DNA from 2 places in the Streptomyces sp. C1-1 genome. Region 2 is predicted to be linked to the other one. Evidence: riboswitches for the same ligand, from Rfam matches in the RefSeq annotation. Region 2 holds a riboswitch; the other holds the start of a gene.
The links. Region 2 has a riboswitch for glycine ahead of gcvT (glycine cleavage system aminomethyltransferase GcvT). Riboswitches for the same ligand answer to the same signal wherever they lie in the genome.
Positions count from the first base shown of each region.

Region 1: it holds a riboswitch for glycine, as region 2 does, so the genes downstream of both, gcvP (aminomethyl-transferring glycine dehydrogenase) here and gcvT (glycine cleavage system aminomethyltransferase GcvT) in region 2, are expected to answer to the same signal.

Region 1 covers NZ_CP189826.1:8,300,023-8,315,206, reverse strand. Annotated here, with positions in the region: gene ACQF4J_RS37805 (NAD-binding protein) at 1-526, opposite strand, end outside; gene ACQF4J_RS37800 (amino acid transporter) at 930-2,882, shown strand; gene ACQF4J_RS37795 (hypothetical protein) at 2,980-3,498, shown strand; gene ACQF4J_RS37790 (TOBE domain-containing protein) at 3,586-3,981, shown strand; gene modA (molybdate ABC transporter substrate-binding protein) at 4,155-4,973, shown strand; gene ACQF4J_RS37780 (ABC transporter permease) at 4,970-5,911, shown strand; gene ACQF4J_RS37775 (ABC transporter ATP-binding protein) at 6,055-7,140, shown strand; gene ACQF4J_RS37770 (TOBE domain-containing protein) at 7,167-7,586, shown strand; gene gcvP (aminomethyl-transferring glycine dehydrogenase) at 7,634-10,519, opposite strand; glycine riboswitch at 10,696-10,790, opposite strand; gene ACQF4J_RS37760 (PRC-barrel domain-containing protein) at 10,903-11,280, shown strand; gene ACQF4J_RS37755 (DNA polymerase IV) at 11,299-12,666, opposite strand; gene ACQF4J_RS37750 (MerR family transcriptional regulator) at 12,735-13,418, opposite strand; gene ACQF4J_RS37745 (bifunctional nuclease family protein) at 13,681-14,154, opposite strand; gene ACQF4J_RS37740 (MerR family transcriptional regulator) at 14,240-14,974, opposite strand; gene ACQF4J_RS37735 (FHA domain-containing protein) at 15,016-15,184, opposite strand, start outside.
Region 2 covers NZ_CP189826.1:3,498,082-3,513,265, reverse strand. Annotated here, with positions in the region: gene ACQF4J_RS15820 (L-serine ammonia-lyase) at 1-1,005, opposite strand, end outside; gene glyA (serine hydroxymethyltransferase) at 1,065-2,330, opposite strand; gene gcvH (glycine cleavage system protein GcvH) at 2,345-2,722, opposite strand; gene gcvT (glycine cleavage system aminomethyltransferase GcvT) at 2,842-3,960, opposite strand; glycine riboswitch at 4,020-4,127, opposite strand; glycine riboswitch at 4,128-4,232, opposite strand; gene ACQF4J_RS15800 (AAA family ATPase) at 4,410-5,078, shown strand; gene ACQF4J_RS15795 (enhanced serine sensitivity protein SseB) at 5,182-5,976, shown strand; gene ACQF4J_RS15790 (enhanced serine sensitivity protein SseB C-terminal domain-containing protein) at 6,110-6,874, shown strand; gene ACQF4J_RS15785 (ABC transporter permease) at 7,214-8,221, shown strand; gene ACQF4J_RS15780 (ABC transporter substrate-binding protein) at 8,290-10,080, shown strand; gene ACQF4J_RS15775 (ABC transporter permease) at 10,224-11,222, shown strand; gene ACQF4J_RS15770 (ABC transporter ATP-binding protein) at 11,219-12,316, shown strand; gene ACQF4J_RS15765 (ABC transporter ATP-binding protein) at 12,331-13,599, shown strand; gene ACQF4J_RS15760 (M1 family metallopeptidase) at 13,697-15,088, shown strand; gene ACQF4J_RS15755 (trimeric intracellular cation channel family protein) at 15,112-15,184, shown strand, end outside.

The sequences.
Region 1 (15,184 bases), 4.8 Mb from region 2:
GGGTACCGGCGGGGCGTACGACGCCGCGGAAGACCCTGTCCTCGACCTGGAGGGTGTGTCCGCGGCCCAGCGCCGCGGCGGCCACGAGCTCCGGTACGGCGGTGTCGGCGTCGGAGAGCACCGTCGTGGAGGTGTCCTGCGCGATGTCCTCGCACAGTCCGGCCGCCCGGTCCAGCAGCCGCTCCAGATGACGGCCGCGCTCGCGGTCGAACATCCGGACGACCAGCCGGACGGAGGGGTTGACAGTGCGGGCCAGCAGAGCGGCGGTCATGTTGACCTGGTCGTCGCGGTAGGTGAGGGCGAGTGCCGCCGCCCGCTCCACGCCCGCCGCGCGCAGGGTGCGCTCGTCCGGGCGCGCGGAGACGTGCAGTTCGACCGGCGACTCCGGGTCGCGGTGCAGCTCGGCGACCTGGGCGCCGTGCTGGTCGCTCGCCGACGGCAGCACGACCGTGACGATCTCGCCGCACACGGCGTCCAGCTCGACGGCGAGCCGGTGCGCGAGCCCGTCGTCGCCGCAGATCACCATGTGCCGGGATCTCTGGCCGGGCTCCGTGCGGGCGGGATGAGTCGACGTCACATCAGACGAACGGCTCGGGCCCTCGGGCCTGTTCCGGCCGTGTACCTGACAGCGTCCAAGATTGCGTCAAGGACGCGCCAAGGGGGCGGAGCCACCCCGGCTCCCCGACGCCCCGGAGATGACGCTGGGTGTGCACCCTCGTCCCTCCCCCGTCCAGCCCATCCGGCCCCCGCAACGGCCGTGCGCTCCGGCCCGGCCGTGCGGACGGCTCTCACCAGGACGGTCTTAACGCAAGCTTGACGCCCTCGCCCCCCTCATCCGTGGGCCCGCACGTCACGCTCCGCTTACGCTGGTGCCGCCGTCCGCGTGATGGCCCCCACCACACGCCGAGCCGCACATCAGGAGCACGCCGATGGCCACCACCGAGCACCCACCCCCCAGTCGCCTGCGGGCCTGGATGCTGGAGGGCCTCTCCGACATGGGCAAGGGCGTCCAGCAGGCGCCGCACGCCCGGCCGGAACCGCCGCACAAGGGCCAGCGCTGGTACCGGGTGATGTGTCTGACCGGCGTCGACTACTTCTCGACTCTGGGCTACCAGCCGGGCATCGCGGCCCTCGCCGCCGGCCTGCTGTCCCCGGTGGCGACCGTCGTGCTCGTGATCGTCACGCTCGCCGGCGCGCTGCCCGTCTACCGCCGCGTCGCCGAGGAGAGCCCGCACGGCGAGGGCTCGATCGCCATGCTGGAACGTCTGCTGTCGTTCTGGAAGGGCAAGCTCTTCGTCCTGGCGCTGCTCGGCTTCGCGGCCACCGACTTCCTGATCACCATCACCCTCTCCGCCGCGGACGCGGCCACCCACATGGTCGAGAACCCGCACCTGACCAGCGCCTTGCACGGCCGGCAGATGCTGATCACGCTGGTCCTCGTCGCCCTGCTCGGCGCGGTCTTCCTCAAGGGCTTCCTGGAGGCGATCGGCGTCGCGGTGGCCCTGGTGGTGGCCTACCTCAGCCTCAACGCGGTCGTCGTCGCCGTCGGCCTGTGGCACGTGGTCACCGCGGGGCACGTCGTCACCGACTGGACGAGCGCCCTGACGGCCGAGCACGGCAACGTCTTCGCCATGATCGGCGTGGCCCTGCTGGTCTTCCCCAAACTCGCGCTGGGCCTGTCCGGCTTCGAGACCGGCGTGGCCGTCATGCCGCACGTCCAGGGCGACCCCGGCGACACCGAGGACAACCCCAAGGGCCGCATCCGCGACACGAAGAAGCTCCTCACGACCGCCGCCCTGATCATGAGCGTCTTCCTGATCGTCACGAGCTTCATCACCACCGTGCTGATCCCCGAGAAGGAGTTCAAGCCCGGCGGCCAGGCCAACGGACGCGCCCTCGCCTACCTCGCCCACGAGTACCTGGGCAACGCCTTCGGCACGGTCTACGACGTCTCCACCATCGCCATCCTGTGGTTCGCGGGCGCCTCCGCGATGGCCGGCCTGCTCAACCTGATGCCGCGCTACCTGCCCCGCTACGGCATGGCCCCGCACTGGGCCCGCGCGGTGCGCCCGATGGTCATCGTCTTCACCCTGATCGCCTTCCTGGTCACCTGGATCTTCGACGCGAACGTCGACGCCCAGGGCGGCGCCTACGCCACCGGCGTCCTGGTGCTCATGTCGTCCGCGGGAATCGCGGTGACCATCGCCGCCCGCCGCGCGGGGCAGCGCGGCTGGACGATCGGCTTCGGCGTCGTCTCGGCGGTCCTGCTCTACGTCACCGGCGCCAACGTCGTCGAACGCCCCGACGGCGTCAAGATCGGCGCCTGCTTCATCGCCGGCATCATCCTGGTCTCCCTGCTGTCCCGGCTGGCCCGCGCCTTCGAACTGCGGGTCACCGAAGTCCAGCTGGACGGGATGGCGGAACGATTCATCCGGGACATCGCGAGCCGGCGGATACGGTTCATCGCCAATGAGCCCGATCAGCGGGACAAGGCCGAGTACCGCGACAAGATCGAGCAGATCCGCGCCGACAACGACATGCCCGAGGCGGAGGACTTCGTCTTCGTCGAGGTCACGGTCACCGACCCCTCCGAGTTCGAGGCCGGTCTCACGGTGCGCGGCGAGGTCCTGCACAACCGCTACCGCGTACTGACCCTGGAGTCCTCCTCCATCCCCAACGCCCTGGCCGCGCTCCTCCTCCACGTCCGCGACACCACGGGCTGCATCCCGCACATCTACTTCGAGTGGACCGAGGGCACCCCCTTCGCGAACTTCCTGCGCTTCTTCCTCTTCGGCCAGGGCGAGGTCGCCCCGGTCACCCGGGAGGTCCTGCGCGAGGCGGAACCGGACCGCGCCCGCCGGCCGCGCGTGCACACCGGCTGAGGCACGGCGTCAGAATCGCGTCAAGACCGGCCCTCCCGCCGTCAGGACCCCGTCAAGGCCCGTCGTCCTCGCACGCGCCCCGGCCTACGGTCTCGATATGCGAGGCAGCGGACCGCAGAGCCCGGCCGACGACCGCCACTGGCGTGGCAGCGCACGGCTGGCCGGGTGCTGCGCGGTCGTCTTCTGCGCCATGGCCGAACTGGTCGACTGGGACGCCCGGACCCTGACGCCCCTGCGCGCACTGGTCTGGCTCGCCCTCTCCCTCGCGGTCTTCACGGTCCTGCTTCCGCCACACGTCACAGCGGGCGCGGGCCGCCTCACGGCACGCGGCCCCCTGCACCGGCGGACGATCCACACGGACGCCCTCGTGACGGTGACGCAGTACGGCGGCGTCTCCTCCCACCTGGTGCTCAGGGACGTCCACGGCCACCGGCTGGAACTCGACCCCCGGGTCCTGATCGCCAACCCCGTGCTGTGGCACGAACTGGACACGGGAGCGCGCCGCTCGCTGCAACGGGGCACGCTGCACCAGGGGTTCGACGTCCTCCGGCGCCTCGGCCACCGCATCGACGACGAGACCGTACGGGCGGTCCTCAGGGAGTCGGGGCTTTCCTGATCCGTCCGACCCCGCATGTCGACGCGCAGCACGACAGGGGCACCCGAGCCGTCCGCCGAGACCCCTTCCCGGCCCTATCGTGACCGCATGCAGAGCTACACGATCGGCCAGGCAGCACGGCTGCTCGGCGTCAGCCCGGACACCGCACGCCGTTGGGCCGACGCCGGCCGGGTCGCGACCCACCGCGACGAGGGCGGACGCCGGCTCATCGACGGCCGGGCACTGGCGGCCTTCTCCGTCGAACTCGCCAAGGCAGGCAGCACCGAGGACGAAGCCCCGTACACCTCGGTCCGCAACGCCTTTCCCGGGATCGTCACCGCGATCAAGCTCGGGGACGTCGCCGCCCAGGTCGAGATCCAGGCCGGCCCGCACCGCCTGGTCTCCCTCCTGACCCGCGAGGCGGTGGAGGAACTGGGTCTGGAGGTAGGCATGGAGGCCACGGCCCGTGTGAAGTCGACCAACGTCCACATCGACCGCACCTGACCCGTCCGCCCCCCTCGTCCCGTACGAACGCACATGCGCACCCACAGCGCCCATCGGGCCAGCTCATGCGAACCGACAGGAGACTTACGCCTCGCATATGCGCCAGTATGATCGACGCATGGGAGGGGCCCGACGGGCTCCTCCAGGAGGCAACCGAGGGAGTGCACCCCGTGATGACCCGTTCCGCGCGCCGGACCCGCCGGACCCTGCAGGCGGCCGGCGCTGGAGCCGCCGCGCTGCTGGCCCTGACCGCCTGCTCGTCCTCCGACTCGCACGACACGAAGTCCGCCCCCGCGCCGTCCGAGTCGGCGAAGCTGTCCGGCACGGTCACCGTCTTCGCCGCCGCCTCCCTCCAGGAGAGCTTCACGACCCTGGGCAAGGAGTTCGAGAAGGAACACCCCGGCACGAAGGTCACCTTCAACTTCGGCGGCAGCGACACCCTCGCGGCGAGCATCACGGGCGGCGCCCCGGCCGACGTCTTCGCCGCCGCCAGCCCCAAGACGATGGCGATCGTGACGGACAAGAAGGACGCGGTCGGCGCCCCGGCCACCTTCGTCCGCAACCAGCTGGAGATCGCCACGCTGCCGGGCAACCCCGACAAGGTCTCCTCCCTGAAGGACCTCACCAGGTCGGGCCTGAAAGTCGTCCTGTGCGACAAGACGGTGCCCTGCGGCGCCGCGGCTCAGAAGGCCCTCGACGCGAGCAAGCTGAAGCTCACCCCGGTCTCCTACGAACAGGACGTCAAGAGCGCCCTGACGAAGGTCGAACTGAAGGAGGCCGACGCGTCCGTCGTCTACAAGACGGACGTGAAGGCCGCCGGTGACAAGGTGGAGGGCGTGGAATTCCCCGAGTCCGCCAACGCCATCAACGACTACCCGATCGCCCTGCTCAAGGACGCGCCGAACGCCGCCGCGGCCCAGGCCTTCATCCAGCTGGTCAAGTCCGCCGAGGGCCAGAAGGTCCTGAGCGGGGCCGGGTTCCTCAAGCCATGACCTCCGGCGACGAGCCCGACGCCGCGGCCGACACCCTTGAGGGCGGCCCGCGGCCCGGCCGTGTCCGCAAGACCTTCCGGCGCGAAGACCGCCAGGGCGAGACCGGCTCCCGCCCGCGCAGGCCGCGCGGGCGGACGTCGTACGGGCGCCGGCCGCGGGGACGCGGGGTCCCGCTGCCCCTCCTGCTCCCCGCCCTGCTCGGACTGGCCTTCCTCCTCCTGCCGCTGCTCGCCCTCCTCGTCCGGGCTCCCTGGAGCACCCTCCCCGACCAGCTGACCAGCGCCGAGGTGTGGCAGGCGCTGCGGCTGTCCCTGGTGTGCGCCACCTCGGCGACACTGGTGTGCCTGGTCATCGGCGTCCCGTTGGCCTGGCTGCTGGCCCGCACCGACTTTCCCGGCCGCCGTCTGGTACGGGCCCTGGTGACCCTGCCCCTCGTCCTGCCCCCGGTCGTCGGCGGCGTCGCCCTCCTCCTCGCCCTCGGCCGCAACGGCATCGTCGGCCAGTGGCTGGACTCGTGGTTCGGCATCACGCTCCCCTTCACCACGACCGGCGTCGTGGTCGCCGAGACCTTCGTGGCGCTGCCGTTCCTCGTCATCAGCGTCGAGGGCACCCTGCGCGCGGCTGACCCCCGTTACGAGGAGGCCGCCACCACCCTGGGCGCCTCCCGCTTCACCGCGTTCCGCCGCGTCACGCTGCCCCTCATCGCCCCCGGCATCGCCGCGGGCGCCGTCCTGGCCTGGGCGAGGGCACTGGGCGAGTTCGGCGCGACGATCACCTTCGCGGGCAACTTCCCCGGCCGCACCCAGACGATGCCCCTGGCGGTCTATCTGGCCCTCCAGAACAACCCGGAGGCGGCCATCGCCCTCAGCCTGGTACTCCTGATCGTCTCGATCGCGGTACTGGCAGGCCTACGAGACCGCTGGATGACAACCTCGTGACTGCGAACCCGGCCGATCCCGAAGCCCGCCCGACCCCGAACCCTGCCGGACCCGAGGGCCGTCTGATGCCGAACTCCCACCCCGCAGCCGCCGAGGGCGCTCAGCCCGCACAGGGGCCACCCGCACCCGAAGACGAAACCGTCATGGCTGGTGCGAGTGGGAAGCCCATCCCGGCCGAAGGGTGGGCAGAACCCGCCCTGGACGCCCGCCTCCAGGTGACCCACCCCCACTTCCGCCTGGACATCACCCTCGCCGCGGCCCCCGGCGACGTCCTCGCCCTCCTCGGCCCCAACGGAGCCGGCAAGACCACCGCCCTGCGCGCCCTCGCCGGCCTCACCCCCCTCACCGACGGCCACCTCCGCCTCGACGGCACCGACCTGACCCGTACACCCCCCGAGAACCGCCCCGTCGGCGTCGTCTTCCAGGACTACCTCCTCTTCCCCCACCTCACCGCCCTGGACAACGTCGCCTTCGGCCCGCGCTGTCAGGGCGCCTCGAAGGCCGAGTCCCGGGCCCGCGCCACCGAGTGGCTGACCCGCATGGGCCTGGCGGACCACCTCACCGCCAGACCCCGCCGCCTCTCCGGCGGCCAGGCCCAGCGCGTGGCCCTCGCCCGCGCCCTCGCCACCAACCCCCGTCTGCTCCTCCTCGACGAACCCCTCGCCGCCCTCGACGCCCGCACCCGCCTCGACGTACGCGCTCAACTCCGCCGTCACCTGGCGGAGTTCGAGGCCGTGGCCGTACTCGTCACACACGACCCGCTGGACGCGATGGTGCTGGCCGACCGGCTGGTGGTCGTCGAGCACGGCGAGGTCGTCCAGGAGGGCACGCCCTCCGACATCGCCCGTCACCCCCGTACGGACTACATCGCCAGGCTGGTCGGCCTGAACCTCTACAAGGGCCGGGCCGAAGGCCACACCGTCCACGTCGACACCGGCCCCGCCATCACCACCACCGAGAACCTGTCCGGCCCGGTCTTCGTCGCGTTCCCGCCCAGCGCCGTCACCCTCTTCCGCGACCCGCCCACCGGCTCCAGCGCCCGCAACCACTGGCGCTGCGAGGTGGCCGGTCTGGAGACCCACGGCGACCAGATCCGCGCCGACCTCACCGGCGAACTCCCGCTGGCCGCCGACCTCACCACGGTCGCCGCGGCCGAACTCGACCTGCACCCCGGCTCTGTGGTCTGGGCGACGGTCAAGGCGACGCAGACGCACGCATACCCGGCATGACGGGCCCCCGGCCCTAGGGTTTGCCCATGACCCTGAGCATCCGCAACCAGATCCCCGGCACGGTCACCGCCGTCACCCCCGGCGAGGTGATGGCGACCGTCAAGGTGCGCCTCACCGGCGGCCAGGACATCACCGCGGCGATCACCCGGGAGTCCGTCGAGGACCTCGGCCTCACCGAAGGCACCGCAGTGCGCGCCCTGGTGAAGTCGACCGAGATCTCCCTGGCCACCGCCCCGGTCGCGGGCCTGTCCATCCGCAACCAACTGCCCGGGACGGTCACCGGCATCGCGACCGGCGGCGCCATGGCCTTGGTCAAGATGGCAATCCAGGGCGCCGAGCTGACGTCCGCGATCACCACGGACGCCGCGCAGGACCTCGGTCTGGCGGCCGGCGCATCGGTCGTCGCCCTGATCAAGTCGACGGAGATCTCCCTCGCCACGGCCTGACGGAAAAGGGCCCCACCGAAGCGGGGCCCTCCTCCAAGCCTGCCGGCTCAGTCCTCGTACGCGTCCAGCGGCGGGCAGGAGCAGACGAGGTTGCGGTCGCCGTATGCCTGGTCGATCCGGCGCACCGGCGGCCAGTACTTGTCGGCGGCCGAGACCCCGCCCGGGAAGACGGCCTCCGCACGCGAGTAGGCGTGCTCCCACTCCCCGCCCAGCGCGGCGGCGGTGTGCGGGGCGCCCCGCAGCGGGTTGTCGTCCGCCGGCCACTCGCCCGCGGCGACCTTCTCGATCTCGGCGCGAATGGCGATCATCGCCTCGCAGAACCGGTCGAGCTCACCGATGTCCTCGGACTCGGTCGGCTCGATCATCAGCGTGCCGGCCACCGGGAACGACATCGTCGGCGCGTGGAACCCGTAGTCGATGAGCCGCTTGGCGACATCGTCCACGCTCACGCCGGTCGCCTTGGTCAGCGGTCGCAGATCGATGATGCACTCGTGCGCGACCAGCCCGCCGGGACCGGTGTAGAGCACCGGGTAGTGGGGCTCGAGCCGCTTGGCGATGTAGTTGGCGGAGAGCACGGCCACCTGCGTGGCCCGCTTCAGCCCCTCGCCGCCCATGAGCCGGACGTAGGCCCACGAGATCGGCAGGATGCCCGCCGAGCCCCAGGGCGCCGCGGAGATCGGACCGACGCCCGTCTCCGGCCCGGCGGCCGGCTGCAGCGGGTGGTTGGGCAGGTACGGCGCCAGGTGCGCGCGCACGCCGACCGGGCCGACGCCCGGACCGCCGCCGCCGTGCGGGATGCAGAAGGTCTTGTGCAGGTTGAGGTGCGAGACGTCACCGCCGAAGTGGCCCGGCTTGGCGAGGCCCACGAGCGCGTTGAGGTTGGCGCCGTCGACGTACACCTGCCCGCCGGCGTCGTGCACCTGCGCGCAGATGTCCGCGACGTGCTCCTCGAACACACCGTGCGTCGACGGGTAGGTGATCATCAGCACCGCCAGCTCGTCGCGGTACTGCTCGATCTTCGCCCGCAGGTCCTCGACGTCGATCTCGCCGTCCTCGGCGGTCTTGACGACGACGACCTTCATGCCCGCCATGACGGCGCTGGCCGCGTTCGTGCCGTGCGCGGACGACGGGATGAGGCAGACGGTCCGCTGCGCGTCCCCGTTGGCCCGGTGGTACCCGCGTACGGCGAGGAGACCGGCCAGCTCGCCCTGCGACCCGGCGTTGGGCTGCAGCGACACCTTGTCGTACCCGGTGACCTCGGCCAGCCGCTCCTCCAGCTCGCGGATGAGCGTCAGGTAGCCCTGGGCCTGCTCGGCGGGCGCGAAGGGGTGCAGCTGCCCGAACTCGGGCCAGGTGACCGGCTCCATCTCGGTCGTCGCGTTGAGCTTCATGGTGCACGAGCCCAGCGGGATCATGCCGCGGTCGAGCGCGTAGTCCCGGTCGGCGAGCCGGCGCAGGTAGCGCAGCATCGCGGTCTCGGAGCGGTGCTGCTGGAAGACGGGGTGGGTGAGGATGTCGTCGTCGCGCAGCAGGTCCTGCGGCAGGGCCTCCTCGACGACGGCGTCCAGCGCCTCGATGTCGCCCTTGACCCCGAACGCGCTCCACACGGCGCTCAGCTGGGCCCGGCCGGTGGTCTCGTCGCACGCCATGGAGACGTGGTCGGCGTCGACGAGCCGCAGGTTGACGCCGTTGTCCCGCGCCGCGGCGACGATCTCGGCCGCCTGTCCGGGGACGCGCGTGGTCAGGGTGTCGAAGTAGGAGCCGTGCACGACCTCGACCCCGCCGGCCCGCAGCCCCTCGGCCAGGATGGCGGCGTACCGGTGGGTGCGCCGCGCGATGCCCTTCAGGCCCTGCGGTCCGTGGTAGACGGCGTACATGCCGGCCATGACGGCGAGCAGCACCTGGGCCGTACAGATGTTGCTGGTGGCCTTCTCGCGGCGGATGTGCTGCTCACGGGTCTGCAGCGCCAGCCGGTACGCCTTGTGCCCGTCCGCGTCCACGGACACGCCGACGAGCCGCCCGGGCAGGCTGCGCGCGAACTTCTCCTGTACGGCCATGTAGCCGGCGTGCGGCCCGCCGAAGCCCATCGGCACACCGAACCGCTGCGTCGTACCGACGGCGATGTCCGCGCCGAGCTCCCCGGGCGACTTCAGCAGCGTCAGCGCGAGCAGGTCGGCGGCCACGGTGACGAGCGCGCCGAGCTCGTGCGCCTGGTCGATGACCCGCTTGATGTCGCTCACCGCACCGGAGGCGCCGGGGTACTGCACCAGTACGCCGTTGATCTCGCGCCCGGCGAGGTCGGCCGGGATGCCGTCACGCAGGTCGGCGACGACGACCTCCACGCCCGCCGGCTCGGCGCGGGTCTCGATGACCGCGATGGTCTGCGGCAGCGCGTCCGCGTCGACGAGGAAGAGGCCCTTCTTGTTCTTCCCCATACGGCGGGAGAGCGCCACGGCCTCCGCGGCCGCCGTCCCCTCGTCGAGCAGGGAGGCACCGGAGGTGGGCAGTCCGGTGAGGTCGGCCACCACGGTCTGGAAGTTGAGCAGGGCCTCCAGCCGGCCCTGCGAGATCTCCGGCTGGTACGGCGTGTAGGCCGTGTACCAGGCCGGGTTCTCCATCACGTTCCGCAGGATGACCGGCGGGGTGAAGGTGCCGTAGTAGCCGAGGCCGATCATGGAGCCGAGGACCTGGTTGCGGTCGGCGAGCGAACGCAGCTCGGCGAGCACCTCGGCCTCGGTCCGGGCGCCCGGCAGGTCGAGCGCGTCGGCGTTCTTGATCACGTCCGGTACCGCGGCGGCGGTCAGCTCGTCCAGCGAGCCGTACCCGACCTGCGCGAGCATCTTCGCCCGCGCCTCGTGGTCGGGGCCGATGTGGCGCTGCTCGAAGGGGATTCCCTGTTCGAGCTCGGAGAGCGGAATGCGGTGGGCGGTCATTGCGGAGGCCTCCTGGTCTGACGCGACCTTCGAGGGGCACCACGGCGCGGGTACCCGAACGGCCTCCCCCTCTGTCATCTCAACCTGAGAGCTTCACCGGACCGCCCGGAGGCGCCCGGTTTTCACCGTCGGTGAGAGCGGAAGCCGTCGACACCCGCCCTGCTTTCCAGAGTGACCTCGTCCGTGCGGTACGTGAGCCTGAGAGATTCCGGGGAGGATTTGCTCCTTCGGCGCCTCCGGGTTCTCCGGAGGACTCTCCCGCACGGGGTCAGCAGCCAGTGTCAGCCTACCAGCGGGCACAACACAGGCGTCTTCGAGTGGCCGCCCGTCCCGTTGTGCTCTTTTGTAGTGCTAAGGACGAGTTGCGAGCAAGAGGAGGGCACGTGCAGACCGACATCGATCCGCGCAACCTGATCGGCCGCAAGGCGTTCGACCGCAACGGCACCAAGATCGGTACCGTCGACGAGGTCTACCTCGACGACGCGACCGGTGTGCCGGAGTGGGCGGCGATACGCACCGGCCTGTTCTCCCGCGACGCCTTCGTCCCCCTGGAACCCAGCGAGCTGATCGAAGGCACCCTCCACATCCCCTTCGAGCGCTCCCTGATCAAGGACGCGCCCGACTTCGGTGTGGGCCGCCACCTCTCGCCCGAGCAGGAACTGCAGCTCTACCACCACTACGGCCTGGACGTGGCGCCCCCACCCCCCTTCCCGGACCGTACCTTCGGCAAGCTGGCGGGAACGGAGGACGCGGACGCCTAGAGCCCACCCCTTGTCCGGTCACGCACCGACCCCCTCCGCGGAGACGCCCGCCGCCCCCTCGACCAACGGCAGCGGTTCTGCCGGTTCCAGGTCAGGATCGTCGACCCGGAACGTGCGCACCCGCCCCGGCTCCGACCCGGGTGTCTCGAAGCGCACGGTCACCCGGCCCAGCCCGCTCCCCTGCACCCATCCGTGCCCGAACTCGGCGTGCCGCACGTCGTGCCCAGCGGGCCACCGCCGCTCGACGACCACCTGCCGCTCCTCGACCGGCTCCTGGTCCCCCTCCTCCGCCACCTGCTCGGCCGCTCCTTCCCCGGCCGCCTGGGCGAACAGATCCTCCTGCGTGTAGTCGGCCAGCCCGCTCACCCCGACGCCCAGCAACCGCACACCCCCCGTCGTGTCCACGGAGTCCAGCAACCGTGCGGCGGACTCCCGCACCACCGCCGGATCGTCGGTCGGCCCCCGCAGCGTCTCCGACCGGGTCAGGGTGGAGAAGTCGTACCGCCGCACCTTCAGCACGATGGTCCGCCCCGACAGCCCCGCCGCCCGCAGCCGCCGCACACAGCGGTCGGCGAGCCGCTGCACCTCCAGCCCCACCCGCAGCCGGTCATGGATGTCCACGTCGTACGTGTCCTCGACGGACACCGACTTGGCCTCGCGCTCGGCCACCACGGGCCGTTCGTCGTGTGCCAGCGCCATGGCGTGCAGCGCGTGCCCGTGCGCCTTGCCCAGCAGCCGTACGAGCTCGTCCTCCCCGGCCTCGGCGAGGTCGTCGACCGTGGTGATCCCGGCCCGCCGCAGATGGTCCCCCGTCGCCGGTCCCACCCCCGGCAGGGTCCGCACCGACATCGGCCCGAGCATCGCCCGCTCGGTCCCGGGCTCGATCAGCACCAGTCCGTCCGGCTTGGCCTCCTCGGAGGCGATCTTCGCGAGCATCTTGGACGCCGCGAGCCCCACGGACCCGGTGAGCCCCGTCACGGCCCGTATGTCGGCCCGCAGCTTCTCCCCCACCAGCCGAGCCGAGGCCGCGTCCCAGGCGGTCTCACCGGCCTCCAGGTCCACGAACGCCTCGTCCAGGCTCAGCGGCTCCACCAGGGGCGACAGCGCGTGCAGAAGCGCCATGACCTGCTCGCTGATCGCCCGGTAGAACCCGAACCGCGGCACCAGATACGCGGCGTTCGGCGCCAGCCGCCGCGCCTGGGCCATCGGCATGGCCGACCGCACCCCGAACACCCGCGCCTCGTACGAGGCCGTCGCGACGACCCCACGCGGCCCCAGTCCGCCCACGACGACGGCCTTCCCGCGCAGACTCGGCTTGGACGCCTGCTCCGCCGAGGCGTAGAAGGCATCCATGTCGAGATGCAGGATCGTGGGAGCGTTTCTCACATGTCCGATGCTGCCCTACGCCACTGACAATGCCCCTGTACAACGACCGGGCTGCCGTCGCTTCCGCCTCAGACGGCCCGGTTGCGCCGCCGCGCCAGTTCGTCGGCCGGGTTGGGCCCCACCAGGGTCTCGCCGGTGTCGGTCCGCTCGCCGTGCAGCTGGGACAGCGCGCTCTCGACGTCCCGCCAGACGACCCCGACAGCGATCCCGAAGATGCCCTGGCCGCCTTGGAGCAGTGCGTGGACCTCATCCGGCGAGGTGCACTCGTAGACCGTGGCGCCGTCGCTCATCAGCGTCATGCGCTCCAGGTCCCGGAAGCCGCTCTCCCGCAGGTGCTGCACCGCGGTGCGGATGTTCTGCAGCGACACACCGGTGTCCAGGAAGCGCTTGACGATCTTCAGGACGACGACGTCCCGGAAGCTGTAGAGCCGCTGCGTCCCCGAGCCGTACGCGGGCCGCACACTCGGCTCGACCAGCCCGGTGCGCGCCCAGTAGTCCAGTTGCCGGTACGTGATGCCGGCGGCCGCGCAGGCCGTCGGCCCGCGGTAGCCGATCTGCTCGGACGCCATCGACGCCGCCCCTCCGCTGCTCGGCACGGCCGCAGGTCGCTGCGGGACGTGATCGGCCGCGTTGCCGTGATGGGGCTCCCCCCAACTCGAACGCGGCTGAGAGCTTGGGGGAGGGTACGGTCCGCTGTCCCCCTGACCTCGTCCGGGGGCACCCCCAGCCGTACCGTCGCCGCTGCTTCTCACGCCGACCTCCGTCCTTGACCTGCCTCCTCGACGGTAGGCAGCCACCCGGGGTGCGTCAACGACCGCCACACTCGGCACGCCGAGTGATAATCACCCTGAGAGTGGTTTCCCGTGCCCCATCGCGGGGAAAGGCTAGCCGAATGCGCTCGGAGCGAGCCGCAGGACGCTCGCACGGGCCGCTGGCAAATGCGGGCATTTGAGTCGTGATCGCCTGCGGACCGGCCGCTCACGGACCACCGGGGTCCGCCGGGCCGGCCCCGCCTCACTGACTGCTGGTGCCGAAGTCCTCCGGCGAGATCTGGTCGAGGAACTCGCGGAACTTCTCCACCTCGTCCTCCTGCTCGTCCGGGATCGCGATGCCCGCGTCGTCGAGCACGCCGTCGCTGCCGTAGATCGGCGTTCCGGTGCGCAGCGCCAGCGCTATGGCGTCGGACGGACGGGCGCTCACCTCGACTCCGCTGGCGAACACCAGCTCGGCGTAGAAGACGCCCTCACGCAGGTCGGTGATGCGCACTTCGGTGAGCTCCTGGCCGACGGCCTCCAGCACGTCCTTGAACAGGTCGTGGGTCAGCGGTCGCGCGGGGGCCATGCCCTGCTGGGCGAAGGCGATCGCCGTCGCCTCCCCCGGCCCGATCCAGATGGGGAGGTAGCGGTCGCCTCCCACTTCACGCAGGAGCACGATCGGTTGGTTGGAGGGCATTTCGACCCGGACACCTACGACATCGAGCTCGTTCACACAGCAACCCTAGGACGTGCCCGGGACGTTTGGGTAGTCGGGCAGGAAACGGGGGGACGATCCGGCCTCACGACGCGTGCCCGGCTCAGGGCAGTCGCACGCCGAGCGCGGTCTGCACGAGAGCCGCGTGCAGCCTCATCGTGAGCGCCGCCAGCTCCTTCGTACGGGCCTCCGCGTGGGCCCTGGTCTGCGGATTGCGGTGCCTCTTCAGCGGGGCCACCACCTGGTCCACGAGCCCCGCCTCGCGGTCGGCGGCGGCCTTCATCGCCCTCAGGTGCCGCGGCTCGATCCCGAACCGCCCCAGTTCCACCACGAGGGAGGCGACGGTGACCGCCTCCGCGTCGTACGCCCCGTCCGGCATCGGAGTGAGCAGGCCGTACGACTCCCACTCCTTGAGCTGCTCCTCGCCGATCTCGGCGGCGGCGAGCAGCTCGTCCTTGCCGATCCGGGCGGCCGTCGGCCCCTCCAGGGGCTCCAGAACGGCCTCACCGTCCCGCTGCCGGCCCACCGCGGGCAGCGCCACGGCCTCGCCGCGCTCCATGGCGTCCAGGTGCTCTCGGATCACCTTGAGCGGCAGGTAGTGGTCGCGCTGCATCCGCAGGACGTGGCCGAGGCGCTCGACGTCGCCGACGGTGAACTTGCGGTACCCGGAGGGGGTCCGCTGCGGCTCGATGAGCCCCTCCGACTCCAGGAAGCGAATCTTGGAGATGGTGACTTCGGGAAACTCCTCGCGCAGCACGTTCAGCACTGTGCCGATGCTCATCAGACCGTCCGTGGCGGCGGTGCCGTGGCCGGCACCACCGCTCGGTGTTTGCAGCATGGACATTCCCTGGGGTCCCCCCGGACGGAGTCCGGGAGCGGTCAGTAGCCCTGCTGGCTCGCGTAGAAGACCAGCCGGTACTTGCCGATCTGGACCTCGTCGCCGTTGTTCAGGGCGACCTGGTCGATCCGCTCTCGGTTGACGTACGTGCCGTTGAGGCTGCCCACGTCGGCCACCGTGAACGTGCCGTCCGCACCGCGGCGGAACTCC
Region 2 (15,184 bases):
GCCGGAGATGGAGGCGTTCTCCTTGAAGAGCATGCCGATGGCGCCGGCGGCGAGCAGGAAGCGGACCACGCCGTCCTCGTCCGCGCCGGGTACGAAGTTGATGTAGTAGTGCAGGACGGCGGGGATGATGCCGGCCGCGCCGTTCGTCGGGGCGGTGACCACGCGGCCGCCCGCCGCGTTCTCCTCGTTCACCGCCATCGCGTAGAGCGTGATCCACTCCATCGCGTGCGCCAACGCATCGCCCTCGGCGCGCAGTTGACGCGCCGACATCGACGCCCGGCGCCGGACCCGCAGGCCACCGGGCAGGATGCCCTCCCTGGACATGCCGCGGGACACGCACGCCTGCATGACCCGCCAGATCTCCAGCAGCCCGGCCCGTATCTCCTCCTCGGTGCGCCAGGCCTTCTCGTTCTCCAGCATCAGCGCGGAGATCGACAGCCCGGTCTCCTCGGTCAGCCGCAGCAACTCGTCGCCGGTGCGGAAGGGGTACTTCAGCACGGTGTCGTCGAGCCTGATGCGGTCCGCGCCCACCGCGTCCTCGTCGACGACGAAGCCGCCGCCCACCGAGTAGTACGTCTTCGACAGCAGCTCGGTGCCGGAGGCGTCGAACGCCCACACCGTCATGCCGTTCGCGTGGTACGGGAGCGCCTTGCGGCGGTGCAGCACGAGATCGTCGTCGAAGGAGAAGCGGATCTCGTGCTCGCCGAGCAGCTTCAGCAGCCCCGCGGCCCTGATCGACTCCACACGCTCGTCCGCCGTCTCCACGTCCACCGTCCGCGGCGAGGCGCCCTCCAGGCCGAGGAGCACCGCCTTGGGCGTGCCGTGCCCGTGCCCGGTCGCGCCGAGCGAGCCGTACAGCTCGCAGCGCACCGAGGCGACCGAGGGCAGCAGGCCCTCGTTGCGCAGACGGCGGGCGAACATGCGCGCCGCCCGCATCGGGCCGACCGTGTGGGAGCTGGACGGGCCGATGCCGATCGAGAACAGGTCGAAGACCGAGATGGCCACGGGAACTCCTCAGTGCGGGGGTGATGGGGCACCCGGCTCGCGGGTGCCCCACCGGGGACTTACTTGTTCAGGCCGGGGTACAGCGGGTGCTTGTCGGCCAGGGCCTCGACCCGGGCCTTCAGGGCCGCCGCGTCGTACGACGGCTTCAGCGCCTCGGCGATCACGTCGGCGACCTCGGCGAAGTCCTCCGCCGTGAAGCCGCGGGTCGCCAGCGCCGGCGTACCGATCCGCAGCCCCGACGTCACCATCGGCGGGCGCGGGTCGTTGGGGACCGCGTTGCGGTTGACCGTGATGCCGATGGCGTGCAGCCGGTCCTCGGCCTGCTGCCCGTCCAGCTCGGACTCGCGCAGGTCGACCAGGAGCAGGTGCACGTCCGTGCCGCCGGACAGGACGTTCACCCCGGCCTCGCGGGCGTCGGCGGCCGTCAGGCGCTCGGCGAGGATGCGGGCACCGTCCACGGTACGCCGCTGGCGCTCCTTGAACTCCTCGCCAGCGGCGACCTTGAAGGACACCGCCTTCGCCGCGATCACGTGCTCCAGCGGACCGCCCTGGAAACCGGGGAAGACCGAGGAGTTCAGCTTCTTCGCGAAGTCGGTGCCGCGCGCGAGGATGATGCCGCCGCGCGGGCCGCCGAGCGTCTTGTGCGTGGTGGAGGTGACGACGTCCGCGTACGGCACCGGGTTGGGGTGCAGCCCCGCCGCGACCAGGCCCGCGAAGTGCGCCATGTCGACCCACAGGTACGCCTCGACCTCGTCGGCGATCCGGCGGAACTCGGCGAAGTCCAGCTGCCGCGGGTACGCCGACCAGCCCGCGATGATCACCTTCGGGCGGTGCTCCTTGGCCAGCCGCTCCACCTCGTCCATGTCGACCAGGCCGGCGTCGTCGACGTGGTACGCGACCACGTCGAACTGCTTGCCGGAGAAGTTCAGCCGCATCCCGTGGGTGAGGTGCCCGCCGTGGGCCAGGTCCAGACCCAGGATGGTGTCGCCGGGCTGGGCCAGCGCGAACAGGGCCGCCTGGTTGGCGGAGGCACCGGAGTGCGGCTGGACGTTGGCGTACGCGGCGCCGAACAGCTCCTTCAGCCGGTCGATGGCGATCTGCTCGGCGACGTCGACGTGCTCGCAGCCGCCGTAGTAGCGCCGGCCGGGGTAGCCCTCGGCGTACTTGTTGGTCAGGACCGAGCCCTGGGCCTCCATGACCGCCAGCGGAGCGAAGTTCTCCGAGGCGATCATCTCGAGGGTGGACTGCTGGCGCCCGAGTTCGGCGTCGACCGCGGCCGCGATCTCCGGGTCGAGCTCGTGCAGGGACGTGTTCAGGACAGACATGCGTCTACGGCTCCTCAGCCGGCGTTCTGGGCGGTGTACTCGTCGGCGGAGAGCAGGTCGGACGGCTCCTCGGTGACCCGCACCTTGAACAGCCAGCCGCCCTCGAAGGGGGCCGAGTTGACCAGGGACGGGTCGTTCACCACGTCCTCGTTGATCTCGGTGACCTCACCGGTGACGGGGGAGTACAGGTCGCTGACCGACTTGGTCGACTCCAGCTCGCCGCAGGTCTCGCCCGCGGTCACGGCGGAGCCCACCTCGGGAAGCTGGGCGTAGACGACGTCGCCGAGGGCGTTGGCCGCGAACTCGGTGATGCCGACCGTCGAGACGCCGTCCTCGGCGGCCGACAGCCACTCGTGCTCCTTGCTGTAGCGCAGCTGCTGGGGGTTGCTCATGGCCTGAATTCTCCTGTACGCGCGGGAGTGCTGGTGAATGGGGGACTGCTGGAAACGCGAGTGAGCAGGGCGGATGTGCTCGGCGTCACGTCCGTGCGGGAAGCCGCCCGCTCCAGTGTCTACTTCTGCCGCTTGTAGAAGGGCAGGGCCACGACCTCGTACGGTTCGTGGCTGCCCCGGATGTCCACGCCGACCCCGGGCGTGCCCGGCGCCGCGTGCGCCGCGTCGACGTACGCCATCGCGATCGGCTTGCCCAGCGTGGGGGAGGGGGCGCCGGAGGTGACCTCGCCGATCACCTCGCCGCCGGCGACGACCGGGTATCCGGCCCGCGGCACCCGGCGGCCCTCGGCGACCAGGCCCACCAGGACGCGCGGCGGGTTCTCCCGCGACCGCGCGGCGGCCGCCTCCAGGGCCTCGCGGCCCACGAAGTCGCCCTCCTTGTCGAACTTCACCACCCGGCCGAGGCCGGCGTCGAAGGGCGTCAGCGCCGTGCTCAGCTCGTGCCCGTACAGCGGCATGCCCGCCTCCAGGCGCAGCGTGTCCCGGCAGGACAGCCCGCAGGGGACGAGCCCGGCGCCCTCGCCGGCCTTGGTCAGCGCCTGCCACAGCTCGACGGCGTGTTCCGGCCGCACGAAGAGCTCGAAGCCGTCCTCGCCGGTGTAGCCGGTGCGCGCGATGAGCGCGGGGACACCGGCGACCGTGCCGGGCAGGCCGGCGTAGTACTTCAGGCCGTCGAGGTCGGCGTCGGTGAGGGAGGCGAGGATGCCGGGCGACTCCGGCCCCTGCACGGCGAGCAGCGCGTAGGCGTCCCGGTCGTCGCGCACCTCGGCGTCGAAGCCGGCGGCCCGCTCGGTGAGGGCGTCCAGGACCACCTGGGCGTTGGAGGCGTTGGCGACGACCATGTACTCGGTCTCGGCGAGCCGGTAGACGATCAGGTCGTCCAGGATGCCGCCGTCGGCCCGGCAGATCATGGTGTAGCGGGCGCGGCCCACGCCGACCGAGGCGATGTTGCCCACCAGGGCGTGGTTCAGCAGGGCGGCCGCCTCGGGGCCGGTCACGGTGATCTCACCCATGTGGGAGAGGTCGAAGAGGCCCGCCTTCGTCCGCACGGCGAGGTGCTCGTCGCGCTCGGAGCCGTAGCGCAGCGGCATGTCCCAGCCGGCGAAGTCGGTCATCGTCGCGCCCAGCGAGCGATGCAGTGCATCGAGCGCGGTACGGCGGATTTCGGTACTGCTCATCGGACGGTCGTCTCCCAGGGCGTTGAACATGACGACGAGGTCATGACGGGCGAGGTCGTTCCTCCCCATCTGTCATCGGAACCTGAGAGGTTCGCCATGACCGCGGAGGGCATGGCTTGCACCGTGGGTGGGACCGCCGAGGACGGCGGCCCGCTTTTCAGATGTGCCTCGCCCGCGCGGTAACGGGGCCTGAGAGATTCAAGGGAGGGACTTGCTCCTTCGGCGCCCCAGCGACGCGAGCGTGCTGCCGGGGACTCTCCCGCGCGGATTCAAACGGCCGGTATGCAGTTGGCGCGCACATCATTGCACGCCCCGCCCGGCCCGTGGCAGGCCGCATCTGTAACAGGCCTGTGGCGGGAAAAGAACCGAACCGCGAGACATCCTGCATTACCTTCCCTTTACAAACAGTGGGGAGAAGCTTTCCTGACCCCGCAGGAAGGACGATCACGGTGAACAGGACCACGGTGTACGCCACGACTTCGGCGGTCGCGCTGCCCGAGCAGTCCGCGGCCCCGGCCCGAGAGCGGTGCGGCCGGGGCCCGGCGCCGGTCGTCCGCGACCTCCGTGACCGCTCGGGCCGCAGCCCGCACGCGCTGCTCTTCGGCCCCCGTGACGTCGTCGTGGTCACCGGCCTGCCCGGCAGTGGCAAGTCCACGCTGATGAGGCGCGCGGTGCGGGGCATACGCGTCGACTCCCAGGACACCCGGGACCGCTGGGAGGCCCGTGCCCCCCGCCTCCTGCCGTACGCGCTCTACCGCCCCCTGGTCCGCCTCGCCCACTTCGCCGGCCTGCGCCGCGCCCTGCGCCGCGGCGAGGGCGTCGTCGTGCACGACTGCGGCACCCAGGCCTGGGTCCGCGACTGGCTGGCCCGCGAGGCCCGCCGCCGGGACGGCGCCCTGCACCTGCTGCTCCTGGACGTCACCCCGCGCACCGCGCTGGAGGGCCAGCGCGAGCGCGGCCGGGGCGTCTCCCGCTACGCCTTCCTGCGCCACCGCACCGCGGCCGCCCGCCTCATCCGCTCCGTCGAACGCGGCGACCTGCCCACCGGTGTCACCTCGGCCCACCTCCTGGACCGCCCCGCGGCGGACACCCTCACCAGAATCACCTTCACCACCTGACCCGGTGTCACCGGCAGCCCGTGCGCGGGGAGGGGGCGGTGTCGGTGGTACCCGCTAGCCTTGCCAGCCTCAGCAGTGGTTCTCAGCAGGCGGTCGTAGACAGATGGACTTCCCAGCGGATCTCCCCGCGGACTTTCCCACGCAGGCACACCCCCATCCGCACGGCGGTTGGCCCGGCAACGAGCTGGAGGAGGTGCTGTCGGCCTCCCTCGGCGTCCCCTCCGCCGGTGGCCGGATCATCGAGGTCCTGGGCCGCAGTTACCTGTGGATCCCGCTGCCCAACGGCGGCGGCCCGGACAGCGGCCCCGTCGACCTGCCCACGGTGGAGATCGAGGGCCAGGCCTATGTCCCGGTCTTCAGCTCCGAGGAACAGTTCCGGCAGGTCGTCGGCAGCCACATGGCGTACACCATCGCCCCGGCCGTCGACTTCGCCCGCGGCCTGCCCCCGCAGGTGGGCCTCGTCGTCAACCCCGACGGCGTGGTCGGCATCCCCCTGCCGCCCGCCGGGGTCGCCGAGCTGTGCCGCGTGGGCCGCACCCCCCTCGACGGCCCGGCCTCCGGCGGCCGGGTCAAGCTCTACGAACCGGACTGGCAGGACGACCCGATCGACTTCCTGGCCGCGGCCTCGGCGGAGTTCGCGGAGACCGGCGTGGTCGTCACGGCCCGCCGCTGCCTCGCGGCCGTGGAGACGGCCGACCCGGTGATGTTCGTCGGCGTGGAACTCTCCCAGCGGGAAGGCGACCTCAGGGCCCTGCCGCTGCAGGCCCTGGAGAGAGCCGTGACCCGGATCCCCACCCAGTGGCCGGTGAACCTGGTCCTCCTCGACGTCACCGACGACCCGGTGGCGGTGTGGATGAGGGACCACGTGCGGCCTTTCTACATCAGGGACCACCTCTAGACGCCGGGCGGCGACGCCGTACGCACCACAGGTTCCGAGCCACCGGGCGCTTAAGCTGTCACTCAATGCGGGGCAACTTCTCGAAGGGGCGGTACGACAGGTGAGCGCGAGCCTCAGCGGCAGCGTCGAGCACATGCTGCGCCAGGTGACGCCCGGGCGCTACGACGCCTACGAGGCACTCCTCCGCGCCCTCGCGACGTCCGGCTCGGGTCAGATCTGGATGCTCCTGTGGCACGGCCAGGCCGGTTCGCCGGACGCCCAGTACGGAAACATGGAGGTCGACGGCTACGGCTACGCCCCCTGCGTCACCTCGGCCCAGGAACTGAGCGCCAGCGGCTGGAACCGGTCGTACGAGGTGGTGGACGGCTACGACGTGGCCCGCACCCTCTACCCCGACCACTTCGGCCTCTGGCTCAACCCGCACGCCCCCGGCGGCGGCGTCGGCATCCCCTGGCTGGATCTGCGCCGTATCGCCACCGGCCTGGAGCGCCAGCCGGCCGGCCCGCTGCGGCTGTCGGAGCCGGCCGTCGAGATCCCGCAGTTCTACGCCCTCCTCACGCAGAACGCCCACCGCACCCCCGCCGTACGCTCCCTGCGCCGCGCGTGGGTGCAGCCGGCGCTCGGCGCGCCGTACCTCGCCATCGGCCTGGACGTGTACGACACCAGCCCCGGTGCCGTCGACTCCGTCCGCGCGATGATGCAGCAGTCCGTGGGCGCCGTACCCGACGGGCTGCCGGTGTCGACCGTGGCGATGTCCGACGACCACGACCCGGTCGCGCTGTGGATGCGTGCGAGCGCCCGCCCCTTCTACGACCGCGAGGCACACGCCCCGGCGGCCGCCCCCGCCCAGGCGCCCGTGGCGGGCTACGGCTACCCGCCGGTGCGGGGTGGGTACTGAGCGTCCGCTCCGGGCGACACGTACTGAGACGCGCGCCTTTGGTTCAGACCGGAGGAGACGTTCTTCGCGCGTAGATACCGCCGACTGATCCGGTTGTAAACTAAATGTCCGAAAAAATTCCCGTCCGGCCCCCGTTACCCACTGTCCGGATAACGGAACCCATCAGCCCGCATCACGTTTGCGCATCCATTCACCGCCAAGTCTGGCAACAGATCGCCAAAGCGTTGAAGACTCCCGCTCCAGGGGACTTCGTCCCCGTGTACTACGGCTGATCACGCCGCCACAGCGGCAAGTGCGGGCCGGCCACCGCCGGTTGAATCGAAGAGGGGTCCCTGCCAGATGACGGCACCATTGCACGAGCCGACTGCGGAAGCGGCCCCGAGCGCGGCCGAGGAAGCAGCGGTTGCCACAGCCGGCGCCAAGGCCGTTCAGGGCCGTTCCCTGGGCCGGATCGCCTGGGAGCGCCTCAAGCGGGACAAGCTCGCCCTGTCGGGCGGCGTCGTCGTGCTCCTCCTCATCCTGGTCGCGCTGTTCGCCCCCCTGATCGCCCACGCCTACGGTCAGGACCCCGACGCCTACCACGAGAGCCTGATCGACCCCCTGTTCAGCACCCCCAAGGGATCTCTGGGCGGTGTCAGCGGGGAGCACTGGCTCGGTGTCGAGCCGGTCAACGGCCGCGACATCTTCGCCCGCGTCCTCTACGGCGCCCGGATCTCGCTCCTCGTCGGCTTCCTGTCCGCGATCGTCGCCGTCGTCCTCGGCACGATCCTGGGCATCCTGGCCGGCTTCTTCGGCGGCTGGGTCGACTCGGTCATCAGCCGTGTCATGGACGGCCTGCTGGCCTTCCCGCAGCTGCTGTTCATCATCGCGCTGGTCTCCGTCATGCCCAACGACATGCTGGGGCTGACCGGGTCCAACGTCCGTGTGTTCGTGATGATCCTGGTCATCGGCTTCTTCGGCTGGCCCTACATCGGGCGAGTGGTGCGCGGCCAGACCCTCTCGATGCGTGAGCGGGAGTACGTCGAGGCGGCACGGTCCCTGGGAGCCGGGCGGTTCTACATCCTGTTCAAGGAACTGCTGCCCAACCTCGTCGCGCCGATCATCGTCTACACGACGATGATGATCCCGACCAACATCCTCACCGAGGCGGCACTCAGCTTCCTGGGTGTGGGCGTCAAGCCGCCCACGTCCTCGTGGGGACAGATGCTGTCGACCGCGATCGACTACTACGACTCGGACCCCATGTACATGATCGTCCCGGGCGTAGCGATCTTCATCACCGTTCTGGCCTTCAACCTGTTCGGTGACGGCGTGCGGGACGCGCTGGACCCGAAGGGCTCCCGTTGACCGCCCCACCGCAAGCGTCCCGTGGCACCAGCACGGGGTCTCTCATCAAATCCGGAGGATCCGAGATCGTGACTACCCAACGCACCTCAGGGCGGCGCAAGCAGGCGTTGGCCGCTGCTGCCGCGGTCGCCGGGCTGCTGACCTTGGCAGCGTGCGGCGGCGGCAACGACAAGGGGGGCTCGTCGTCCGGCGCGGCCGGCTTCGACGCCGCGAACAACAAGGTCGCCCAGGCCGATCAGGTCAAGAAGGGCGGCACCCTGAAGTACGTCAGCACCCAGGACGCCGACTTCTGGGACACCACGCGTGGCTACTACGGCTTCATGTGGGACTTCGCTCGCTACTACAGCCGTCAGCTGCTCACCTACAAGACGGCGCCGGGCGCCGAGGGTGCCAAGCTCACCCCGGACCTCGCCACCGACATGGGCCAGGTCTCGTCCGACGGCAAGACCTACACCTTCCACCTGCGTGACGGCGTCACGTGGGAGGACGGCAAGGCCATCACCTCGCAGGACATCAAGTACGGCATCGAGCGCGTCTGGGCGCAGGACGTGCTGTCCGGCGGCCCGATCTACCTGCAGCAGATGCTGGACCCGAACAACACCTACAAGGGTCCCTACAAGGACACCTCGAAGGACAAGCTCGGCCTGAAGGCGATCTCCACGCCCGACGCGAAGACGATCGTCTTCCACCTGCCCAAGGCGAACTCGGACTTCCCCGAGGTCCTCGCCATGGTCACGGCGTCCCCGATCCGCCAGGACAAGGACACCAAGGCCAAGTACACGCTGCACCCCTTCTCCTCCGGCCCGTACAAGTTCCAGTCGTACAGCCCGGGCAAGGGTCTCGTGCTGGTCCGCAACACCAACTGGAAGGCGTCCTCGGACCCGGTCCGCAAGGCGTACCCGGACAAGATCACGCTGGACATCTCGTCCAACCAGAACGACTCCGACCAGCGTCTGATCAACGGCGACTACGACATCGACGCCAGCCAGACGGGCCTCGGCCCGCAGGCCCGCCAGATCGCCCTGAAGCAGCACAAGGGCAACCTGGACAACCCGGTCTCCGGCTTCATCCGCTACGCGGTCTTCCCGCAGACGGTCAAGCCGTTCGACAACATCCACTGCCGCAAGGCCGTGATCTACGCCGCCGACCACGTGTCGCTGCAGACCGCGCGTGGTGGCCCGGTCGCCGGTGGCCTCATCGGCACCAACATGCTCCCGCCGTCGGTCGCGGGCTCCGAGGGCCAGAAGTACGACCCGTACGGCATCTCCGGCGCCAACAAGAACGGCAACGCCGACCTGGCCAAGAAGGAGCTGAAGGCCTGCGGCAAGCCGACCGGCTTCAGCACCACCATCGCCGTCCGCAACAACAAGGCGCAGGAGGTGGCCACGGCCACGTCCCTGCAGGCCGCGCTGAAGAAGGTCGGCATCAACGCCGACATCTACCAGTACGACGGTTCGCAGAGCTCCGGCATCATCGGCGCCCCGGCGAACGTGGCGAAGAAGAAGCTCGGCATCATCATCATGGGCTGGGGTCCTGACTTCCCGACCGTCCAGGGCTACGGCATCCCGCTGTGGAGCAGCCACTACATCCTGCAGAGCGGTAACAACAACTTCGCCATGATCAAGGACAAGACGATCGACGGCCTGTTCGACCAGTACATCGGTACGCAGGACGAGGCGAAGAAGACCCAGATCGCCACGGACATCAACCACAAGGTGAGCGAGGGCGCGTACTACCTGCCCTTCACCTTCGAGCGGCTGCTGAACTTCCGCTCCTCGCGGATCGGCAACCTCTACACGTCGAACGCCTTCAGCGGCTACTACGACTTCGTCAACATCGGTCTGAAGTCCACGAAGTAAACCCGGCACACCCGCCGAACGGCACGAAAGGCAGGTGAAGGCCGGCGCGGCGGGACCGTGAGCCACCGGATGTCCCCCACAGCCCAAAAGGCGTGGGTGGTACCCCATCCGGTGGCCCGCGGTCCCGCGGCGGGCCGTTAGCTGTGCTCGCTTACCTCATCAGGCGGCTCTTCGCCGCCGCAGTGATGCTGGTGGTCATCATCCTGGTGGTCTTCTGCATCTTCTTCCTCGTCCCCAAGTGGGCGGGCGTGGACATCGCCTCAAGTTTCGTGGGCAAGCAGGCCGACCCGGCGTCGGTGGCAGCGGTGCGCGAGAAGCTGGGACTGAGCGACCCGATCTTCGTTCAGGTCTGGCACTTCTTCAAGGGCATCTTCGTCGGCCGCACCTACTCGGGCGGCGGCGACATCACCCACTGCGCCGCGCCCTGCTTCGGCTACTCCTTCCGTACCGAGCAGGACGTCTGGCCCGTGCTCACCGACCGCTTCCCGGTGACCCTGGGTCTGGCGCTCGGTGCGGCCGTGCTGTGGCTGGTCTTCGGTGTCGCGGCCGGTGTGCTCTCCGCGCTCAAGCGGGGCACCCTGTGGGACCGCGGCGCGATGGTCATCGCGCTCGGCGGTGTGTCCCTGCCGATCTACTTCACCGGTCTGCTGTCGCTGGCGATCTTCAGCTACGGCCTCGGCTGGATCGACGGCAAGTACGTGCCCCTCACCGAAAGCTTCACCGGCTGGCTGGGCGGCATGATCCTGCCGTGGGTCACCCTCGCGTTCCTGTACGCGGCGATGTACGCCCGGATCACCCGCGCCACCATGCTGGAGGTCCTCGGCGAGGACTACATCCGCACGGCGCGCGCGAAGGGCCTCAAGGAGCAGGTCGTCATCAGCAAGCACGCCATGCGCTCCACGATGACGCCCATCCTCACCATGCTCGGCATGGACCTCGGCGCCCTCATCGGCGGCGCGATCCTGACCGAGACGACGTTCAGCCTGCCCGGCCTCGGCCAGGCGGTGCTCAACGCCATCAAGACCCAGGACCTGCCCATCATCCTGGGCGTCACCCTGATCACTTCTCTCGCGGTGCTGATCGCCAACCTCGTGGTGGACGTCCTGTACGCCGTGATCGACCCCCGAGTGAGGCTCGCATGACGGAACTGAGCAAGAGCGGAGCGGCCGTGGGCGAGCCCACGAGCACCTCGCCCGCCCCGACGTCCTTCCTGGAAGTGCGCGACCTGAAGGTGCACTTCCCGACCGACGACGGCCTGGTGAAGTCCGTCGACGGGCTCTCCTTCAAGCTGGAGAAGGGCAAGACCCTCGGCATCGTGGGCGAGTCCGGTTCCGGCAAGTCGGTGACCTCGCTCGGCATCATGGGCCTGCACACCGCCGGCCAGTACGGCAAGCGCAAGGCGCAGATCTCGGGCGAGATCTGGCTGGACGGCACCGAGCTGCTGTCCGCCGACCCGGACGAGGTGCGCAAGCTGCGCGGCCGCGAGATGTCCATGATCTTCCAGGACCCGCTGTCGGCCCTGCACCCGTACTACACGATCGGCCAGCAGATCGTGGAGGCGTACCGCATCCACCACAACGTCGACAAGAAGGCCGCGAAGAGGCGCGCGGTCGAGATGCTCGACCGGGTGGGCATTCCGCAGCCGGACAAGCGGGTGGACAACTACCCGCACGAGTTCTCCGGCGGTATGCGCCAGCGCGCGATGATCGCGATGTCGCTGGTGAACAACCCCGAGCTGCTCATCGCGGACGAGCCGACGACCGCCCTGGACGTGACCGTCCAGGCGCAGATCCTGGACCTGATCCGGGACCTGCAGAAGGAGTTCGGCTCCGCGGTCATCATCATCACCCACGACCTGGGCGTCGTCGCCGAGCTCGCCGACGACATCCTGGTGATGTACGGCGGCCGCTGCGTGGAGCGGGGCCCGGCGGAGAAGGTGTTCTACGAGCCCCGCCACCCCTACACCTGGGGCCTGCTCGGCTCGATGCCGCGTCTGGACCGTGAGCAGCAGGAGCGGCTGATCCCGGTCAAGGGCTCCCCGCCGTCGCTGATCAACATCCCGTCCGGCTGCGCCTTCAACCCGCGCTGCCCCTACGCGGACATCCCGAAGGACAACGTCACCCGCACGGTGCGCCCCGAGCTGACCGAGGTCGGCAGCCAGCACTGGGCCGCCTGCCATCTGACGCAGGAGCAGCGGGAGCGTATCTGGACCGAAGAGATTGCGCCGAAGCTGTGAGCGAGGACAAAGCTGTGACCACTCCCGCGAAGAGCGAGGGCGCGGCGGCCGTCAAGGACGGGGTCGCGCCGGGCGAGACCCTGCTGAAGGTGACCGGGCTCCAGAAGCACTTCCCGATCAAGAAGGGCCTGCTGCAGCGGCAGGTCGGCGCCGTGCGCGCGGTCGACGGCATCGACTTCGAGGTCCGCTCCGGCGAGACCCTCGGCGTCGTGGGCGAGTCGGGCTGCGGCAAGTCGACGATGGGCAGGCTGATCACCCGGCTGCTCGAACCGACCGCCGGCTCCATCGAGTTCGAGGGCAAGGACATCACGCACCTCGGCGTGGGCGGTATGCGCCCGATGCGCCGTGACGTGCAGATGATCTTCCAGGACCCGTACTCCTCGCTGAACCCGCGCCACACCATCGGCACGATCGTCGGGGCCCCCTTCCGGCTCCAGGGCGTCGAGCCGGAGGGCGGGATCAAGAAGGAGGTGCAGCGGCTGCTGTCGGTGGTCGGCCTCAGCCCCGAGCACTACAACCGCTACCCGCACGAGTTCTCCGGCGGTCAGCGCCAGCGCATCGGCATCGCCCGCGCGCTCGCCCTGAAGCCGAAGCTGGTCGTGGCGGACGAGCCGGTCTCCGCGCTGGACGTGTCGATCCAGGCGCAGGTCGTGAACCTCATGGACGACCTCCAGCAGGAACTCGGCCTGACGTACGTGATCATCGCGCACGACCTCTCGGTCGTCCGGCACGTCTCGGACCGGATCGCGGTGATGTACCTGGGCAAGATCGTCGAGCTGGCGGACCGGGACTCGCTGTACCGGGCGCCGATGCACCCGTACACCAAGGCCCTGATGTCGGCGGTGCCGATCCCGGACCCGCGGCGCAGGAGCGCCAAGAGCGAGCGCATCCTGCTCAAGGGCGACGTGCCCTCGCCGATCGCCCCGCCGAGCGGCTGCCGCTTCCACACCCGGTGCTGGAAGGCGACGGAGATCTGCCGGACCACCGAGCCGAAGCTCGTCGAGCTCAAGCCCGGCCAGCAGGTCGCCTGCCACCACCCGGAGAACTTCGAGGACCAGGCCCCGCAGGACACCGTCCTGCTGACCGCGGCCAAGGAGGCGGCCGAACTGGTCTCCGACGAGGTCCTCGCGGAGTCGGCGGAGACGTCGGCGGCAGTGGCGGCGGAGGTCGCGGACCAGAGCGAGCAGACCGAGCCCGCGGAGTCCGCCGAGGCTGCCGAGCCCGCGAAGGCCACCGAGTCCGGTGCCGACGCGGCCGAGAGCCAGGAGTCAACCGACAAGTAACGCATGACAAGTTGGCAAAGTCATGCACATGTTCGAACGGGAGAGTTCAGAGTCGTCCGTGTCCGACTTATCGGCACACGCTCGAAAGGGACGGCTCATGAAACTCTCCCGTTCGGCACGTTTAGGGGCCCTCGCTACCGCGGCGGCCTCTTTCCTTGTCGTCGCCGCGTCCTCCGCCCCCACTCCGGGCGCCCCCGGCATCGGCGACACCTACTTCCCGCTGCTCGGCAACGGCGGCTTCGACGCCCGGCACTACGCCCTCGACGTGGCGTACAACCCAGGCACCGACCGCCTCGACGGCCGTACGACCCTCACCGCCCGCGCCACCCGGGCCCTCTCGTCCTTCGACCTCGACCTGCAGAAACTGGAGGTCACCCGGGTCGAAGTGAACGGCAGACGCGCCGACTTCACGCGCGACGGCGACGAACTGCACATCGCGCCCAAGGGAGTTCTGCGCAAGGGCCGCGACTTCCGGGTCGCCGTCACCTACGGCGGTGTCCCCGAGGCCCTGAACAGCCCCATCGTCTTCGGCTCCGACTACGGCTGGATGAAGACCCCCGACGGAGTCTTCGTCGCCTGCGAACCCAACGCCGCCTCCACCTGGTTCCCCTCCAGCGACCACCCCGCCGACAAGGCCACCTACGACATACGCATCAAGGCCCCCAAGGGCCTGACCGGCGTCTCCAACGGCCGGCTGGTCTCGACGTACGACAAGGGCGACTCCACGTACACGCACTGGCGCGAGAGCAGGCCCATGGCGACCTACCTCGCGACGGCGACGATCGGGAAGTTCGACGTGAGGACGGGCCGCACACCGTCCGGCATCCCGATCTACGTCGCCATCGACCCGGTGCTGGCGAACAGCAACAACGTCGACGTGTACGCCGTCACGGCCGCCGCCACCGACTACTGGTCGCAGGTCTTCGGGCCCTACCCCTTCGAGGAGACCGGCGCGATCGTCGACGACATGCCTGAGGCCGGGTTCTCCCTGGAGGTGCAGAGCAAGCCCGCGTACTCGGCCGTGCGCAACGAGACGACCATCGTGCACGAGCTGGCCCACCAGTGGTTCGGCGACTCGGTGTCGGTGGAGCGCTGGAAGGACATCTGGCTCAACGAGGGCTTCGCCACCTACGCCCAGTGGCTGTGGGCCGACCACCAGGGCACCCGCAGCGCCCACGACTCCTTCCTGGCCGCCTACAACGCCCGTCCCGCCGACAACCCGTTCTGGCAGATCACCGTCGCCGACCCGCAGCGCGACACGATGTTCGCCTCCGCGGTCTACCAGCGCGGCGCGATGACCCTGCAGGCGCTGCGCGAGCGCATCGGCGACAAGGCGTTCTTCCAGCTGCTGCCCACCTGGACGCGCAGCCACCGCTACGGCAACGCGAACACCGCCGAGTTCATCCGCCTCGCCGAGCGGATCTCCGGCCAGAAGCTCGGGGACCTGTTCCAGAAGTGGCTCTACACGACGGGCAAGCCGGCCCTGTGAAAACCCCTGCGTAAGAATGTGGGGTGCTTCAGCAACTGTTCAGCCCCTCCGTCCAGCACACGCTCGATCTCATCGGCATCTTCGTGTTCGCCATCT